Regions from separate parts of the Priestia sp. FW507-14D1A genome, predicted to be linked through region 3. Evidence: riboswitches for the same ligand, from Rfam matches in the RefSeq annotation. Region 3 holds a riboswitch; each other region holds the start of a gene.
The links. Region 3 has a riboswitch for cobalamin ahead of AC3WJG_RS22020 (cobyric acid synthase). Riboswitches for the same ligand answer to the same signal wherever they lie in the genome.
Positions count from the first base shown of each region.

Region 1: linked by a shared signal. The riboswitch ahead of nikA (nickel ABC transporter substrate-binding protein) and the one ahead of AC3WJG_RS22020 (cobyric acid synthase) in region 3 are both predicted to bind cobalamin.
Region 2: linked by a shared signal. The riboswitch ahead of AC3WJG_RS23015 (HoxN/HupN/NixA family nickel/cobalt transporter) and the one ahead of AC3WJG_RS22020 (cobyric acid synthase) in region 3 are both predicted to bind cobalamin.

Region 1 covers NZ_JBYSWQ010000009.1:37,230-42,590, reverse strand. Annotated here, with positions in the region: gene AC3WJG_RS23500 (TRM11 family SAM-dependent methyltransferase) at 1-197, opposite strand, end outside; gene AC3WJG_RS23495 (hypothetical protein) at 458-616, shown strand; gene AC3WJG_RS23490 (tautomerase family protein) at 784-1,173, shown strand; gene ftsZ (cell division protein FtsZ) at 1,533-2,537, shown strand; cobalamin riboswitch at 2,540-2,730, shown strand; gene nikA (nickel ABC transporter substrate-binding protein) at 2,874-4,415, shown strand; gene AC3WJG_RS23475 (GNAT family N-acetyltransferase) at 4,487-5,014, shown strand; gene AC3WJG_RS23470 (CitMHS family transporter) at 5,326-5,361, opposite strand, start outside.
Region 2 covers NZ_JBYSWQ010000008.1:91,117-96,477, reverse strand. Annotated here, with positions in the region: gene AC3WJG_RS23025 (undecaprenyl-diphosphatase) at 8-601, shown strand; gene AC3WJG_RS23020 (organic hydroperoxide resistance protein) at 754-1,173, shown strand; cobalamin riboswitch at 1,279-1,461, shown strand; gene AC3WJG_RS23015 (HoxN/HupN/NixA family nickel/cobalt transporter) at 1,595-2,392, shown strand; gene AC3WJG_RS23010 (M20 family metallopeptidase) at 2,655-3,785, shown strand; gene AC3WJG_RS23005 (DoxX family protein) at 3,854-4,276, opposite strand; gene AC3WJG_RS23000 (type 1 glutamine amidotransferase domain-containing protein) at 4,582-5,106, shown strand.
Region 3 covers NZ_JBYSWQ010000007.1:159,669-165,029, forward strand. Annotated here, with positions in the region: gene AC3WJG_RS22005 (nitroreductase family protein) at 1-138, shown strand, start outside; gene AC3WJG_RS22010 (APC family permease) at 564-2,135, shown strand; gene AC3WJG_RS22015 (YdcF family protein) at 2,193-2,756, opposite strand; cobalamin riboswitch at 2,904-3,083, shown strand; gene AC3WJG_RS22020 (cobyric acid synthase) at 3,176-4,702, shown strand; gene AC3WJG_RS22025 (FecCD family ABC transporter permease) at 4,909-5,361, shown strand, end outside.

The DNA of each region.
Region 1 (5,361 bases), on a different contig from region 3:
TCTGATTCATACATAATATCTAATCGCTCTTTGATAAAAGGGCTTCTGCTTGGATCAAGTTTAACAGCACTTTTTATGATAGGTTTCTCAGTTTCAATTTCAAAAAGAGAGCGTCTCTCTAATTGACATAGTGAGAGTTCCTCTTCGCTGCATGCGTATGTGTAGATATACTGAGGCAGCTGCGTATGGTTATTCAATATCGTATCATCCTTTATCGTATCTAATTATCCTTCTTCTCAAACAATAGCGAGAAAAGAAGAGAAAAGCAACGAATTTAAATATATTTGGCTGTGAATAATAAATTGAAGCGCTACATAGTCCACTTATTTGACAAAACATGCTAAAATAACTGGTGATAACCTGCATGTGCTGCTGTCTATACAAAAGAACTGGATCAAGGTTTCTCAAAAATCATTTACACACTGCTGACATTTTGATGAATAGGAGAGGCTACGTGATGTCTAAAAGTGATCATGAAAAGCAACAGATGAGTCGGGCTGATATGAAAAAACAAGCCAAAACATCCTCGCAAAACCTTGTGATGAACGTACTCATTGCCATTGTATCTGTATGTATTTTAGCTCTTATTATAAATGTTTTTATACTAATGAAATGAGCCGTTATGCTGCTCATTTCTTTTTGTTAGGTTCAGCTTTTATTGAAGCATTTGAGGTCTCTTTCACTAGAGAGCACATTGTGAATAGCATATCTTTTTTTTACAAATGATAGTTGTGATATGATGAGGCAATAATATATTAGACAAAAAGCTGGAGGTTACTTAGTATGCCATTACTTAGATTTGATGTAATAGAAGGAAGAGATGAAAAAGAGTTAAAAACATTACTAGACGCTGCTCACCGAGCGATGCTAGAAGCCTTTGGCGTCCCGGAGCGAGACCGTTATCAAATTGTACATCAGCATCCTGCTCATGAAATGATTATTGAAGATACAGGTCTTGGCTTTGAGAGAAGCAAGGATTTGGTTATTATAAGTGTAACGAGTAAACAGCGAACAGAAGAGCAAAAGCAAGCTCTTTACAGATTAATTGTAAAAGAGCTTGGAGAGAGCTGCGGCATTCAGCCAAACGACATTATGATTTCGATTGTTGAAAACGGTAATGCTGACTGGAGCTTTGGCATGGGAGAGGCTCAATTCTTAACTGGGAAATTATAAAACGGTTTATTATCTAGAGAAGCCCTTATTTCTAAGGGCTTTTTCTCATTTTGTATCTAAAAATATTATTCTCTTAGTCACATCTTACTCAAAATTAAATACAGACATCTGTCAAATGAATGATACAATAAGCTTATATGCCGTTTTGAGTGGAAAAGCCATAAAAGAGTTCGGCGTACTAATTTTAGAACAACAATAAATTTACATAAAGATGTAAAGATTTAAAGGTTAAAAGAGAAATGTATAAAATCTGTAAAACAAAAGAACAGTTACGCGTTAAACATAGGAGTAAAAGGTTCTTCACGTGTTTTTTCGGATAAGAAGAGAAAGTAATTTTGATCATTGAGGAGGAACTTAGAATGTTTGGATTTGATGCAGATGTATCGCCACTAGTGCGAATTAAAGTAATTGGAGTCGGCGGTGGAGGAAATAACACCGTTAACCGTATGATTGAACACGGTGTACAAGGAGTAGAATTTATTGCCGTTAATACGGATGCTCAGGCGCTTAACTTATCTAAAGCAGATGTAAAAATGCAGATTGGTGCTGCATTAACGCGAGGATTAGGTGCAGGAGCTAATCCAGAAGTGGGAAGAGAAGCAGCCGAAGAAAGCAGAGAACAAATTCAAGAAGTACTGCAAGGCGCAGACATGGTATTCGTAACAGCTGGCATGGGTGGAGGAACCGGTACTGGAGCAGCCCCGGTTATTGCCCAAATTGCCCGTGAACTAAATGCTTTAACAATTGGAGTAGTCACTCGCCCATTCAAGTTTGAAGGAAATAAACGTACGAAGCAAGCAGTAGGCGGTATTACTGCGATGAATGAATCGGTAGATACCCTTATTGTGATTCCAAACGACCGCTTGCTTGAAATTGTCGATAAAAAGACGCCTATGCTTGAAGCATTCCGTGAAGCAGATAATGTTCTTCGCCAAGGTATTCAAGGTATTTCAGATTTAATCGCTGTTCCGGGGCTGATTAACCTTGACTTTGCTGATGTAAAAACAATCATGTCTAATCAAGGATTTGCGCTTATGGGTATCGGACGAGCTTCTGGATCAGACCGGGCAATTGAAGCGGCGAAAAAAGCGATTTCTAGTCCGCTGCTAGATGCATCGATTGATGGAGCAAGAGGCGTGCTGTTGAACATTACGAGCGGCAGCAGCTTGAGTCTTTACGAAGTACAGGAAGCAGCAGATATTGTCACGTCTGCTTCTGATCAGGACTTAAATATGATTTTTGGGTCCGTGATTAATGAAGATTTAAAGGACGAAATGATGGTAACCGTTATTGCCACTGGATTTGATGATGAAGATGTTTCACCATCAGCTTCTACTTCTAGAGTTTCAAGAGCACGCTACTAAATTAAATAACCAGCTTTTATGGTGGCAATTGTTTTTCAATTGCCTTAAAAGGGAATCCGGTGCAAATCCGGAGCGGTCCCGCCACTGTAACAAGGAGCCTTATGTCAAAAAGCCACTGTCTATTTAGAGACGGGAAGGCGGTATAAGGCAATGACTTGAAGCCAGGAGACCTGCCATAAATCGCAGCACACAATAACCTACGAGGATAGGGAGGTGTTTTGGCAGAATCAAAAATAAGATAAACAAGGGATACGTTTATCTGAATTTGTATTGAAGACAAGCACTTCTTTTTAGAAGTGCTTTTTTTGTGTATTAAAATAGAAGGTGGAAAAATCAATGATAAATAATAAAAAACTCGTATCTATGATATTTCTTGTGTTACTTTGCCTCACTGCTTGTGTTCCTAATGAAGAGAGCATAAGTATAAAAGAAAAAAAGAAAACGGATAAAAGTGTGACGTTTTTATTTAATTTTACATCTGCAACGCTTGATCCTCATACGGATGATAATTATACAGCAGTTCGTGCGGGAGTAGGGGAGACGCTTGTTAAAATCAGCAATGATTTAAAAATAAAGCCCTGGCTTGCTGAAAAGTGGAAAACGGAAGATAACGGTCTTACGTGGACATTTACGATAAGAAAGAATATTACGTTTCAAAATGGTAAAGCGCTAGATGCAAATGCCGTTAAGTCTTCTCTTCAAAGAACGATAGATCAAAGTTATGCGATGAAAAACGCTTTAAATATTAAAGAAATGAAAGCGAACGGTCATGCGCTGACAATTACATTAAAAGAACCAATGCCTAAATTTCCTTCTGAGTTAGTACATCCAAACACAGCTATTATAGATGTTGATGTTTCTAATATAGCTAAGAAGCCTATTGGCACAGGTCCATTTCAAGTTTTGACTTTCGATCAAGGAAATCAAGTGAAGTTAGAAAGATATGAACATTATTGGAATGGGAAAGTAAAATTAAAAAATGCGATCTTTGCATTTAACGAAGATGCTAATGCGCGCGTTGCGGCTCTTCAGTCCGGAACAGCCGATATTATTTATCGCCCGCCTTTAGAAAGTTTGGGCACTTTACAAACAGATCCGTCTTTTAAGGTAAGTGGAGTACCCAGTGTGCGTACACATTTATTACTTTATAATCAAACCAATGACGCATTAAAAGACGAAAATGTAAGAAAAGCTATCGATACCTTACTGAACCGAAAAGAAATTGTCAGCAGCATCATGAACAATCAAGCGGCAGCAGCTCGAGGTCCATTTTTACCTCAATTTCCTTTTGCTGATAATAATGCTAATGAGCAAAGAGGTATGCCATCTGCTAAAAAATATTTAGAGAAAGCAGGCTATCAAATCAAAAATGACAAACCAATGAAAAATGGAAAGCCACTATCGCTCTCTCTTGTCACATACAGCTCTCTACCAGAACTTCCTTTGATTGCTCAGCTTATACAGTCTAATGCCAAAGAGTTAGGAATTACTATTAAGATTCATCTCGTTGAGGACAGCGATGAATATGTAATGGCAAAAGACGATTGGGATTTAGCACTGTACAGTCTTATCACTGCACCTAGAGGAGATGCAAGCTATTATTTAAGTACGAACTATTTGCCGGGCGGTGGTTTAAATGCCAGCCGGATTGATGACGATAAGCTAACAAAAATGATAGAACAGTTAAATTCAACAGTAGATGACGCAAAGCGAGATCAGTTAGCTAAGCAAGCAACCGCTTTGATTAATGAGGAAATGCTGACGTCATCGATTGTACATCCAAACATTGTTGTTGCTTATAATCAAAAAGTGAAAAACTGGACCACAAATCCAAGCGAGTATTATATGCTGACTCAGCATTTAGACGTAACGCCATAGTCAATATTGTGTTGTTCCTATAGGAAAACGAGAAAGTATACAATGATAGATAAAAGGATGTGACAGTAAACGTGCAAGAAGTACAAACGTATCAAATTAAAGAAGTAAAAGAAAAGGATGCGGAAGTGATTCAGTTTGTCATGAATATGCGGAATGAGCTATTTCTTATGATGGAAAAAAATCAGCTTCCTGTGGATTTGCTTCATTTTAATAAATATTATGTTCAAGCGAAAGGCGCTGCTTTTTTTGCAGCTGTCACGGAAAATCAACAAGTAATTGGAACAATTGGTTTATACGCTTACGATGGAAGGTTTCATGCATTAAAAAAGCGATATGAACATAAAACTGCAGCCGAGATTGTAAAATGCTATGTCGATCCAGCATACCGGCGTCTAGGCATTGGACAGCAGCTGTTAAAGGCAGTGGAACAATTTGCTCAAAGTCATTTTTATGACACGTTGTATCTGCATACTCATCCTTTTTTACCGGGGGCTATTCCATTCTGGACTTCACAAGATTTTATCGAAAGGCTTGCTGAACAGGATGAGCCATGGAATACGCTGCACATGGACAGAAAAATACAACCGGTCGTAATGTAACGATATTATACAGTAATTACCATAGAATCTAGATAAGAGCTCATGCTATAATGAGCTTACTTACATTTATAGCCTGTAGGGCAAGTCCTTACAGAAAAGAACCACGTTTCGAATTGGCTGAAACGTGGTTTTTTTCTATGAAAAACAAATAACAAAATATTTTTAAAAATATATATGAAATCGCTTTCAAAATAATGAAATATATTATATAATTACTAGTGTTGTGTTGTACTTTGTTAGTGTTAAATCAATATCCTACATGTGTGAGCCGATTGCCTTATGGTAGTCGGCTTCCTTTTTTATGGTAGAGTCTAAAAGGAGATAGCATTCGTTAAAATGGCTGTAAT
Region 2 (5,361 bases), on a different contig from region 3:
TTCGATTATGTTATCAGCTATTAATTCAGTAGATTATACCATCTTCCACGCGGTGAATCAGTATGCCTCACACGTAAAGCCTCTAGATTCGCTGATGGTATTCTTTGCAGATTATGCCCAGTATGTACTTATCGTTTTACTCGGCTTGTTTTTACTTATTAATAAAAACGGCAGCCGTGTTGTAGCATTTCAAGCTTTGTGTGCTTGTGCCACAGGAGTCATTATCAATAAAGTGATTAGTTTATTTGCTTATCGAGATCGTCCGTTTATCTCTCACCACGTGAATCAGCTTATTGATCACGCCGCAAATTCTTCATTTCCAAGCGATCATGCTACATCTGCATTAGTTATCACTTTTACCATTTGGCTGCATTTCAAACGTTCAGGGCGCATGTGGGTTGTCATGGGCGTACTCATTGCCTTTTCACGCGTATGGGTTGGCGTTCATTATCCATTCGATGTGTTAACAGGAGCCGTTCTAGGCTGCGTGCTGGCGCTGTTTATTCATTATGTTATTTTTAATACGAAACTGATGAGAGCTATTACCAACTTGTCTATTTTTCGAAAATCAGCTTATGACGAACAGTCTCAATATTATTAAGAAAAAGTCGCAAATACGCGGCTTTTTTTATTGGGGAATTTTTAATGTATTTAATACTTGTTTTTTAAAATTAAATTGTGTACAATTAAATTACAGAAACGATAAACAAAAAACTTTTAATAAAATTAATGAAAAAGAGGAGAGGTTTATACATGAAAGCTTTATATGAAACAACAGTCGTTAACACAGGTGGAAGAACAGGAGAAGTTCACTCTTTAGATAACATCTTTAACTTAGACGTTGCAACACCTCCAGCGCTTGGTGGAGAAGCAACAACAGCAACAAACCCAGAGCAGCTGTTTGCAGCTGGATACAGTGCTTGTTTCAACAGCGCGTTAGAATTTATGTTGAAAAAACATAACGTAGAAATCAAAAGCAGTGAAGTAAAAGCTACTGTTCAGCTGCTTCCTGATAAAGCTGATCAAGGAGTGAAAATTGGAGTAGCGCTTGAAGCTCATATTGAAGGCTTAGATTTAGAAACAGCGAAAAAATACGTAGACCTAGCTCACTCATACTGCCCGTATTCAAAAGCAATCAGCGGCAACGTAGACGTAACGGTAGAAGTAGTTTAATTGCTTTAAAAAGCCCTGCTAAGCATGTAAAGCTTAGCAGGGCTTTTTTATTTGAATTTTCTCTATTCATTTGTAAGCGGTACTAGTATAATGAGGAAGAAAATGAATCATTCGCACAGTTTAGGTGCTCTTACATAGCGTAAGAGGTAACAGGGAATCGAGTGCAAATCTCGAGCGGTCCAGCCACTGTAAGCAGGGAGTTTTCTATCTTATCGTCACTCAAAATGGGGAAGACGGTAGAAAATGATGATCTCAAGCCAGGAGACCTACCTATTCTGTACACTTGACTCTTCTAGGAAAGAGGCGGTGTATCAAGGTACGCAGTGAGCAATTGCTGTTTATTTTCATATGCCGACACGTCCTCAATTTCTATAGAATTGAGGCTTTTTTACGTTTTATTTTAAAAAAAGGAGTGTAGGAAATGGAAGGTTTATCAGTTTTTTTACTTGTCTTTTTATTAGGAATCAGGCACGGATTGGATGCAGATCACTTAGCTTTTATTGACGGCCAGACCCGATATAATTGGAGAATGGGCAGCCGTTTTGCCCCGTGGGTCGGAACGCTGTTTTCACTAGGTCATGGAGGAATGGTGGCCGTCACGGCCGGGGTGCTGGGCGTGGTGATGAAGAATTTTACGTTTCCATCATATTTCGATCATTTTGCATCTTGGGTATCCATTATCTCTCTCTTTCTGATTGGAACATTAAACACATATCATTTGCTTCGAACTAAAAATAAAGAAGAAGAGTTTCAGCTGAGCGGATTAAAAGGGAAGTTTATTCCGAAAATCGCAAAAGGAACAACGAATCCTTTTTTAATTATTCTTGTAGGGGCATTGTTCGCTTTAGCAGCCGAAACGGTCAGTCAAACGGCCGTGTGGTCTCTAGCTGTAGGGAACGCAGGCAAGTATACGCCGCTTTTGTTGGGACTAGTGTTTATGTTTGGCATGATGCTTACAGATACAATCGATTCGATGATTGTACACAAAATGGTAAATGAATCGAGTAAATTTGGACAATCTGCTTCCCGCTTGATGGGCTGGGTTATTGTTGTCCTCGCGTATGGTGTGTCGTTCTATTTAGCATTCACTTTCTTTAACCCATGGGCCGAAGTAAACTTTGAAATGGTTGGCGTTATTCTGTTTATTTTTTTAGTGTCTATGTTTGTTTTTGTGAGTGTGAAGTCAAAAGGGAAAAATATTAAAATAAATGTCAATTAGTCAAACGAAAGCTTTAATCTGTTGAAGATTGAAGCTTTTTTGTATGAATTTGTTGAAGTTTATGGCTATTTTCGGTCGGTTATGAATAAGTTAAAGTATTATCTGTATTTAAAGGATGGAAAATTGTCTGAAAACCATTATAATTAAGGATAATTTAAGGTCGTTATGTGAAACGTAGAACATAGTTATACGTACGATAAATAAAAGCATTTAATGCAAGCAGCAGGGGTTTTCTAGAGGAGGAATTGATTTGAGTCAGGTAATGGTAGAACAAAGCGTGTTTAGTTATTTAAAAGAACACGAACAAGAGATGCTCGAAGATTTAGTGGGATTTGTGAAAAAAGAATCACCGTCCTACAGTAAAGAGTTAGTAGATCAGTGTGGAAAGTATTTAACGCAGCTGTTTCAAAAGCGTTTAGGGGTAGGGTACGAAATCATAGAAGAAAAAGAAGTAGGAAACCACTTGAAATTTACGATTGGAGAAGGAGAAAAGCAGCTTTTAATCATCGGTCACTTTGACACGGTGTGGGAAAAGGGAAGGCTGAGTCTAAGAACAGAGGGAAACAAGCTGTACGGTCCGGGAATTTTAGACATGAAAGGGGGCATTGTACAATCTATATGGGCGATTAAAGCGATTCAAGAGCTTGGCTTACCGCTGGATAAAAAAATTGTGTTTTTCTGCAATTCGGATGAAGAGATTGGGTCAATTTCTTCTAAAAAATACATTGAAGAAGAAGCGCAAAGAAGTGAAGCAGTGCTAGTAGCGGAACCGGCGGTGGCGGGTTCAGGTGCGTTAAAAACGTCGCGCAAAGGAGCGGGAATTTTTACCGTAAAAGTATGGGGACGAGCAGCACACGCGGGTAATCACCACAAAGAAGGAATCAATGCGATTGAAGAGCTGGCGCGCCAAGTGATTTTCTTGCAGAGCTTAACAGATTATGAAAAAGGTACAACGGTGAACGTTGGGACATTTACGGGAGGCAGCGGTACAAATGTAGTGCCGGAATATGCAGAAGCGCACGTGGATTTACGTGTTTCTACAGAAGAAGAAGCAAAACGCATGACGGATATTATTTTGAATTTAACACCCATTTTAAAAGGGATTAAGCTCGAAGTAACGGGAGGCATGAATCGTCCTCCGATGGTCAAGTCTAAACAAACGGAAGAGTTATTTGAATGCGCTCAGTCAATCGCGGCCAAACTGGGTATGAAATTAGAAGAAGCAGCTGTTGGAGGAGGAAGTGATGGCAATTTTACAGCGGCCATTGGCGTTCCCACGTTGGATGGGCTAGGAGCATGCGGAAAAGGAATACATGCGGAATATGAACATATTCAAATTGATACGTTATCCGAGCGTTCTTCTTTATTTGCGAATTTGCTGCTGCAAATATAAAAAAAGCCCGCCTCAAACGGAGGGGACTAATCTGAGAGCTTATATTGGGAGAGTATAAGCTTTCTTTTTTATTTACTGCTTTCTTCTTGAAGAGAAAAGGCAGTTTCTTTCTTTTTGAATACCACTGCATCAAGAGCAAGGAACTGGCTTCCTGCAAGAAATAAGTGAGCAGACATGGCAATTAAGGCAATATCAAACTCAAACCCGCCAACAAATCCGCTTTTAAGCTTGGCTGTAAAAATGGCGCCAAGCATAACTGCCACAAATAAAGCAGCTACGACTCTTGTTGCTAGACCAAGAATAATAAGAACCCCACCTACAAGTTCAATGGTTGCAACAATATATGCCATGAAACCAGGGATTCCTAAGCTATCGAAGAACCCTACTGTATTTTCAATCCCGCCTTGCCATTTTTGAAAGCCGTGCACTAAAAATGTAAAACCTAATACTAAACGAATAATAAGTGAACCAATTTCAACGTTTTTATTCACTTTACTTCCTCCTTTAAGTGTATTTGAAAAACACTACATTATGTAGTGTAAAAGCCTGAAAAAAGAAATGTAGCAATTAAATCAGAAAGTCTTTCTGATTTGGATAATTTTACAACATTATGAACATCACACTACACATTGTAGTGTGATGTTTGTCCCCAGTCAAGTAAAAATATAAAATTAGACCATTTGGCATACGAAAATTTTCTGAAGGGCACTTGAAAAATCCTTTAATTATGTATAATTTAGTCCCTTATTTTCAATCTTATTCTCCAACATGCTATACTGATGGCGGAGGTGTTACGATGCGCTTAGAAAATAAAAGAGTTATTGCGCTTGTTAGTGCAGACTTTGAAGATCTAGAACTATGGTATCCAGTGATGCGTCTTCGAGAAGAAGGAGCAGAAGTACATTTAGTTGGAGAAAAAGCAAACGAAACGTACATGGGGAAATACGGTGTTCCAGCCATATCGGACTACGCGTTTAAAGATGTTGATCCAGCTGAATATGACGCTATTTTAGTACCTGGAGGCTGGGCGCCGGATAAACTGCGCCGCTACCCTGAAGTAATTGAAATGGTTCGTCATATGGATGAACAGCAAAAGCCAATCGGCCAAATCTGCCATGCAGGATGGGTATTAATCTCTGCAAAAATCTTAGATGGCCGAAACGTAACAAGTACGCCAGGAATCAAAGATGATATGGAAAATGCGGGAGCTATTTGGCATGATGAAGCAGTCGTAATCGACGGCCACATCATTTCAAGCCGCCGCCCGCCAGACCTTCCTCCTTATGCAAAAGCATTTGCTGATGTACTAGCAGAGCAATAAGAAAAAAAGTCGAAACCATACTGGTTTTGGCTTTTTTTGTAAGGTCCGCTAAAAAAGAAATGATAAAGCAAATAAAAAACAATCATTAAAAAAGCGAGCAGATGCATCTGCTCGCTTTTGTTCGTGTTTCTTATCAGTAACTTGCTTTCTGCAAGTGTAAAAACAAAATGATTACTTTCTTTATAAAATCCATGATTACGGTTTTTGTATGTTTCGTTGTTGTTAGGGCACAATTAGCATTGATTGTGCTTGCAT
Region 3 (5,361 bases):
GACGATGAAGTAAAAGCAGCTTGGAATATTCCAAGCTCATGGAAATTAATTGCCCAAATGCCATTTGGTAATCCCGTGGCACCTGCGGGTGAAAAAGAATTTCAACCGCTAAGTGAACGTGTAAAAGTATTTAAATAAGCAAAAAAAGAGGTACGGAAAAAATTATTTTAGTTGAAGCAAAATCCGAACGATGAATCGTTCGGATTTTTTTATTGGTATGGCAAGCCTAGGTGTTGCGTATGTAACTGCTTCTAGCGGTTGATTTCGTTATGTCTCAGCCTCTTTTTTTCGGTAAATAGTTTGAATATTCTTTTATGTTTAACCTAAGAAAAATGCGGTTAAATAGGAGGAGTAGTCCTCAAATCTTCTGTGGAATTTATGCGCTATACATAAGTAATTCAACGATGTTTTACAAAAAAATAAAGTTTTTAACTTGGTTTTTTAGAGAATATTTGTTAACATATCCACTTGTGAGGTCTTAGTAAGAGGAGGATGATGTAAAGAATCCCATATCGGACGCAAGGGCGTAGATGTGTGGAGTGGAAATTTTAAAGGAGGATATTATGTCTGATCAAGGAAATCAAGGAAAGTTTAAAAAATCAATATCGTTACTTGACCTAACGTTAATTGGGATGGGGGCTATTTTTGGTTCCGCCTGGTTATTTGCGGTTAGTAACGTAGCGTCAAAGGCTGGTCCAGCCGGAAGTTTTTCGTGGCTGATTGGCGGAGTCATCATTTTACTTATCGGTTTAGTGTATGCTGAACTTGGAGCAGCGCTGCCGCGTACCGGTGGAATTATCCGTTATCCGGTTTACTCACATGGTCATTTAGTGGGTTACTTAATTTCATTCATTACCATTATTGCTTACACAAGTTTGATTGCCATCGAGGTAACGGCTGTACGTCAGTATGTTGCGTTTTGGCTTCCTGGTCTAACTAAACATGGTTCTGAATCGCCTACTACAGTCGGCTGGTTATTTCAGTTCGCGTTATTAACGCTATTTTTTATCATTAACTACGTAAGTGTAAAAGCATTTGCTAAGTCAAATGTTATTATATCTGTGTTTAAATATGCGGTTCCTCTTACAATTATCGTCGTGTTAGCTTATCACTTTAAATCAGCTAACTTTACAACTGGCGATTTTACTCCGTTTGGTTTTAATGGTATTCAAGCAGCCATTTCAACAGGTGGCGTTATGTTTGCTTACCTAGGACTTCACCCTATTGTTTCTGTAGCCAGTGAAGTTAAAAACCCGCAGCGTAATATTCCAATCGCGCTCATTATCTGTATTGTACTTTCAGCGATTATTTACACAGCACTGCAAGTATTGTTCATTGGTAACATCCCGGCTGATATGCTATCAGGAGGATGGGGAACAATTCAAGAGCAATTCTCTTTACCATTTAAAGATATTGCACTTATTTTAGGCCTTGGCTGGTTAGTAACGCTTGTTATTTTTGATGCTATTTTATCACCAGGCGGTAACGGGAACATCTTCATGAATACAACTTCTCGTTTAGTTTATGCTTGGTCTCGTAATGGAACATTATTTAAACGTTTCTCAAAAGTAGATAAGAAAACAGGAATTCCACGTGCGTCACTATGGCTATCATTTGGAATGTCCGTATTCTGGACACTGCCATTTCCTTCTTGGGAAGCGCTAGTAAACGTATGTTCAGTGGCACTTATTCTGTCTTATGCGATTGCGCCAATTTCAGCTGCTGCATTCAGAGTAAATGCAAAAGACCTTAAAAAACCTTTTAAATTAAAAGGCATGAGCGTTATTGCTCCTGTTTCATTTATTTTCTGTTCATACATTGTATACTGGTCAGGGTGGACGACAATTTCTTGGCTGCTAGGATCACAGCTTCTAATGGTTGTTATCTACGTAGCGTTTAAGAAATACGTACCAACTGACGTTGTAAAATTTGCACAGCAGCTTAAATCTGCTTGGTGGCTAGTTGCTTATTATATTATTATGCTTGTTATCTCTTATCTAGGTTCATTTGGTGGAGGACAAGGTGTGCTAAGCAACCCGCTTGACTTAATTTTAATTGCTCTTTTTTCACTCGGTATTTTCTACTGGGCGAAATACACAGGTTTACCAAAAGCAGTTATCGATACAGATGATTAATAAAAAACACGGCATGAATTCATGCCGTGTTTTTTATTTGTAGAATACTTACTCTATTTATTTATCAAACAGCCATGTTTTTAAAATAGCAGCATACTCACGAAAGTAGGCTTGAAGTTTAATTGAATTTGGTGTTTTTGCACCTAAAGGATAAACGTCAAAGCCTTGACGTTTGGCAATAATAGAGGCGCGAAATAAATGAAAATCACTGCTAACAAGCACGACTTTTTTGTGTTGAATATCAACTTTCTGTTTAGTAAAAGTGAAATTCTCAAAAGTAGAAGTTGACTGATCTTCTTTTATAATTCGATTCTTTTTAATTCCTTCTTTTCGCAGAAAACGATAGGCTGCTTCTGCTTCAGAAATTTCTTCATCAGATCCTTTTCCGCCCGTTACGATAACTTTTGTCTGTTGATTTGCTTGTAAATAAGATAAAGCCGTCTTTACTCGTTCTTTTAAACTAGGAGACATTTGATCACCATCTACTTTAGAACCTAAAACGAGCACATAATCCGCGTTTTGTGGAACAGACTTGTGAGCAGTTTGATACATACAAAAAGATATGATTGCTATATAAAGAACAAACACGCTGATAAAGACATAAATGATTTTTTTCTTCAACTGTGAGCACCTTCCTAGCTATTCCATAAGATGTTTGGAAAATAATTGTTATTATAGCATACGAGACCCAAATAAGTATAAACACAGTAATATATAATAATAGAAGAAAATCGTTATTGTGAATGGTTATAAAATTCGTTACAATAAAGAATAAATAATTTTAAAAGTGCCTCTAAGGAGGATAATAGGGAAATCGGTGTAAATCCGGTGCAGCCCCCGCTACTGTAAATGTGGATGAACCTGCAAAGACCCACTAGTCAAACTAGGAAGGGTGCAGAAGTAAAATGAAGCATAAGCCAGGAGACCTGCTTTTAAAAACCCCTTATTTTTCGGTGGGAGAAATAAGTCAAGACAATGTGTTAATGAGCGCATGACCAAACCTTGACTTTTACAGTTAAGGTTTTTTTATGTGGTAGGGAGTGGAAAAAGTGAAAAAAGGAAAACCGCTTATGATTCAAGGAACGCACTCAGACGCTGGAAAAAGCATGATTGCTACAGCATTTTGCCGTATTTTTAAAGAAGACGGCTATCAAACTGCACCGTTTAAATCGCAAAATATGGCGCTTAATTCATACATTACAATGGATGGAAAAGAAATTGGCAGAGCGCAAGGAATTCAAGCAGAAGCGGCTGGAGTAGAAGCAACAACCAATATGAACCCTATTTTAATTAAACCAACTCGTGATCATGAATCTCAAATAGTTGTTCATGGAAAACCGCTACGTAATATGTTTGCTTTTCAGTATCGGCAAGAATTTTTTAATGAAGGTTTGAACGTTATCACGGAAGCTTATAAAGAGCTTGCCAATCATTATGATCGAATTGTGATTGAAGGCGCTGGAAGTCCTGCTGAAGTCAATTTGAACGATCGGGAACTCGTAAATATGCGCGTTGCAAAAATAGCAGAAGCGCCTGTTGTGTTAGTAGGAGATATTGATAAAGGTGGCGTTTTCGCGAGCCTAGTCGGTACTCTTCAATTGCTTCCAGATGAACACAAGTCTAGAGTTATCGGGGTGTTAATTAACAAATTTCGAGGAGATTTAGAACTTTTAAAACCAGGGTTAAAGTGGTTTGAAGAATACACGGGTGTTCCGGTGCTAGGAGTTATTCCTTATATGAACAACGTGGAAATTGATGCGGAAGATTCGTTATCACTTAGAAATTACTCAACGCTTGTGAATCCGTTAAAAGAAATTGATATTGCGGTCATCTCGTACCCGCGCATCTCAAATTTTACAGACATCGATCCTTTAAGCTTAGAAGAAGACTGTCACGTGAGGCTTGTAACCAAGCCGTCGCAATTAGGTACGCCTGATTTAATTGTTTTGCCAGGAAGCAAAAATACGATTGAAGATGCTCAGTTTTTACAAGAAAGCGGCCTGGCTCTAGCCATTAATCAAGTCTTGAACACAACGAACGTTCACGTCATTGGCATCTGCGGAGGATATCAAATGCTAGGGGAGACAATTACAGACCCTGATGCAGTAGAATCTCGGATTGAATCCATTAAAGGGCTGGGCTTGCTTCCAGTGGAAACCGTTATGACAACCAGCAAAAAAACAGAAAGAGTTTCTGGGTATGTCCAGTTAGAAAATGAAAGAGTTTTGATTGAAGGCTACGAAATTCATATGGGAAAGACAGTTTCTAAGAGCACCACGAAAGCTTTTGCAGTGGTAGAGCATGAAAAAGAAGGAACGGTTAAAGACAACGTTATTGGCACGTATGTTCATGATGTGTTTCATAACGATTCTTTGCGCAGAGCTTTGCTTAATCAAATTCGCAAACATAAAAAATTGCCGCCTATTACGGACACATTCAACAGTCGCCTGCAAAAAGAGGAGTCTTTTTCAAAAGCAGCAGCATATGTGAGAGAAGCCGTAGATATGGAAAAGCTATATGAGTTAATAGACAACTATAAAAGCCCGGAGCAAACACAAAAAGTATAGCTTGTAGAGGCTTTCGCTTGTTTTTTTACCGAGAACTTTAGTACGCTATTCTATGTTGCCTAAGTTCAACAGTCTAGCACTCGTAACAAAGAAAAGATGATTGTTTCCAACTTAATGCATGGTGGAAGCATGGTTTATGGACAGGAAAATGAATGGTTAATGTAATGTAAAACATCACGCCTCGTTTCCTAGAGGAGCTGAACGTATTGATTTTTAAACGTATTTTTTTAAACAAAGCATCTATTTTATACATAGTCAGTTTATTTATTGTATGTACTTCGGTAATTATGGCCGTATTTATTGGTACAGTTTCGTTAACCGTAGGAGATACAATCAAAATTATTCTTGGTCACCTTACCGGGCTATCCTTATATCACGGTCCGGAAAACATGGATTTAATCATTTGGCAAATTCGTTTTCCAAGAGTACTGGTGGCATTTTTAGTAGGAGCTTCGCTTTCAATAGCAGGGGCTGCCTTTCAAGGGCTATTAAGAAACTCGCTTGCTGATCCTTATACGATCGGGGTTTCCTCAGGTGCAACCCTTGGCTCTGTCATGGCAATTTATTTTCATTGGAGTATTTTTGGTTTGTCTATCTTCACGCTGCCTGTAGTCGGCATTGTATCTGGTTTTATTACTCTTCTTTTAGTTTTTGGTATT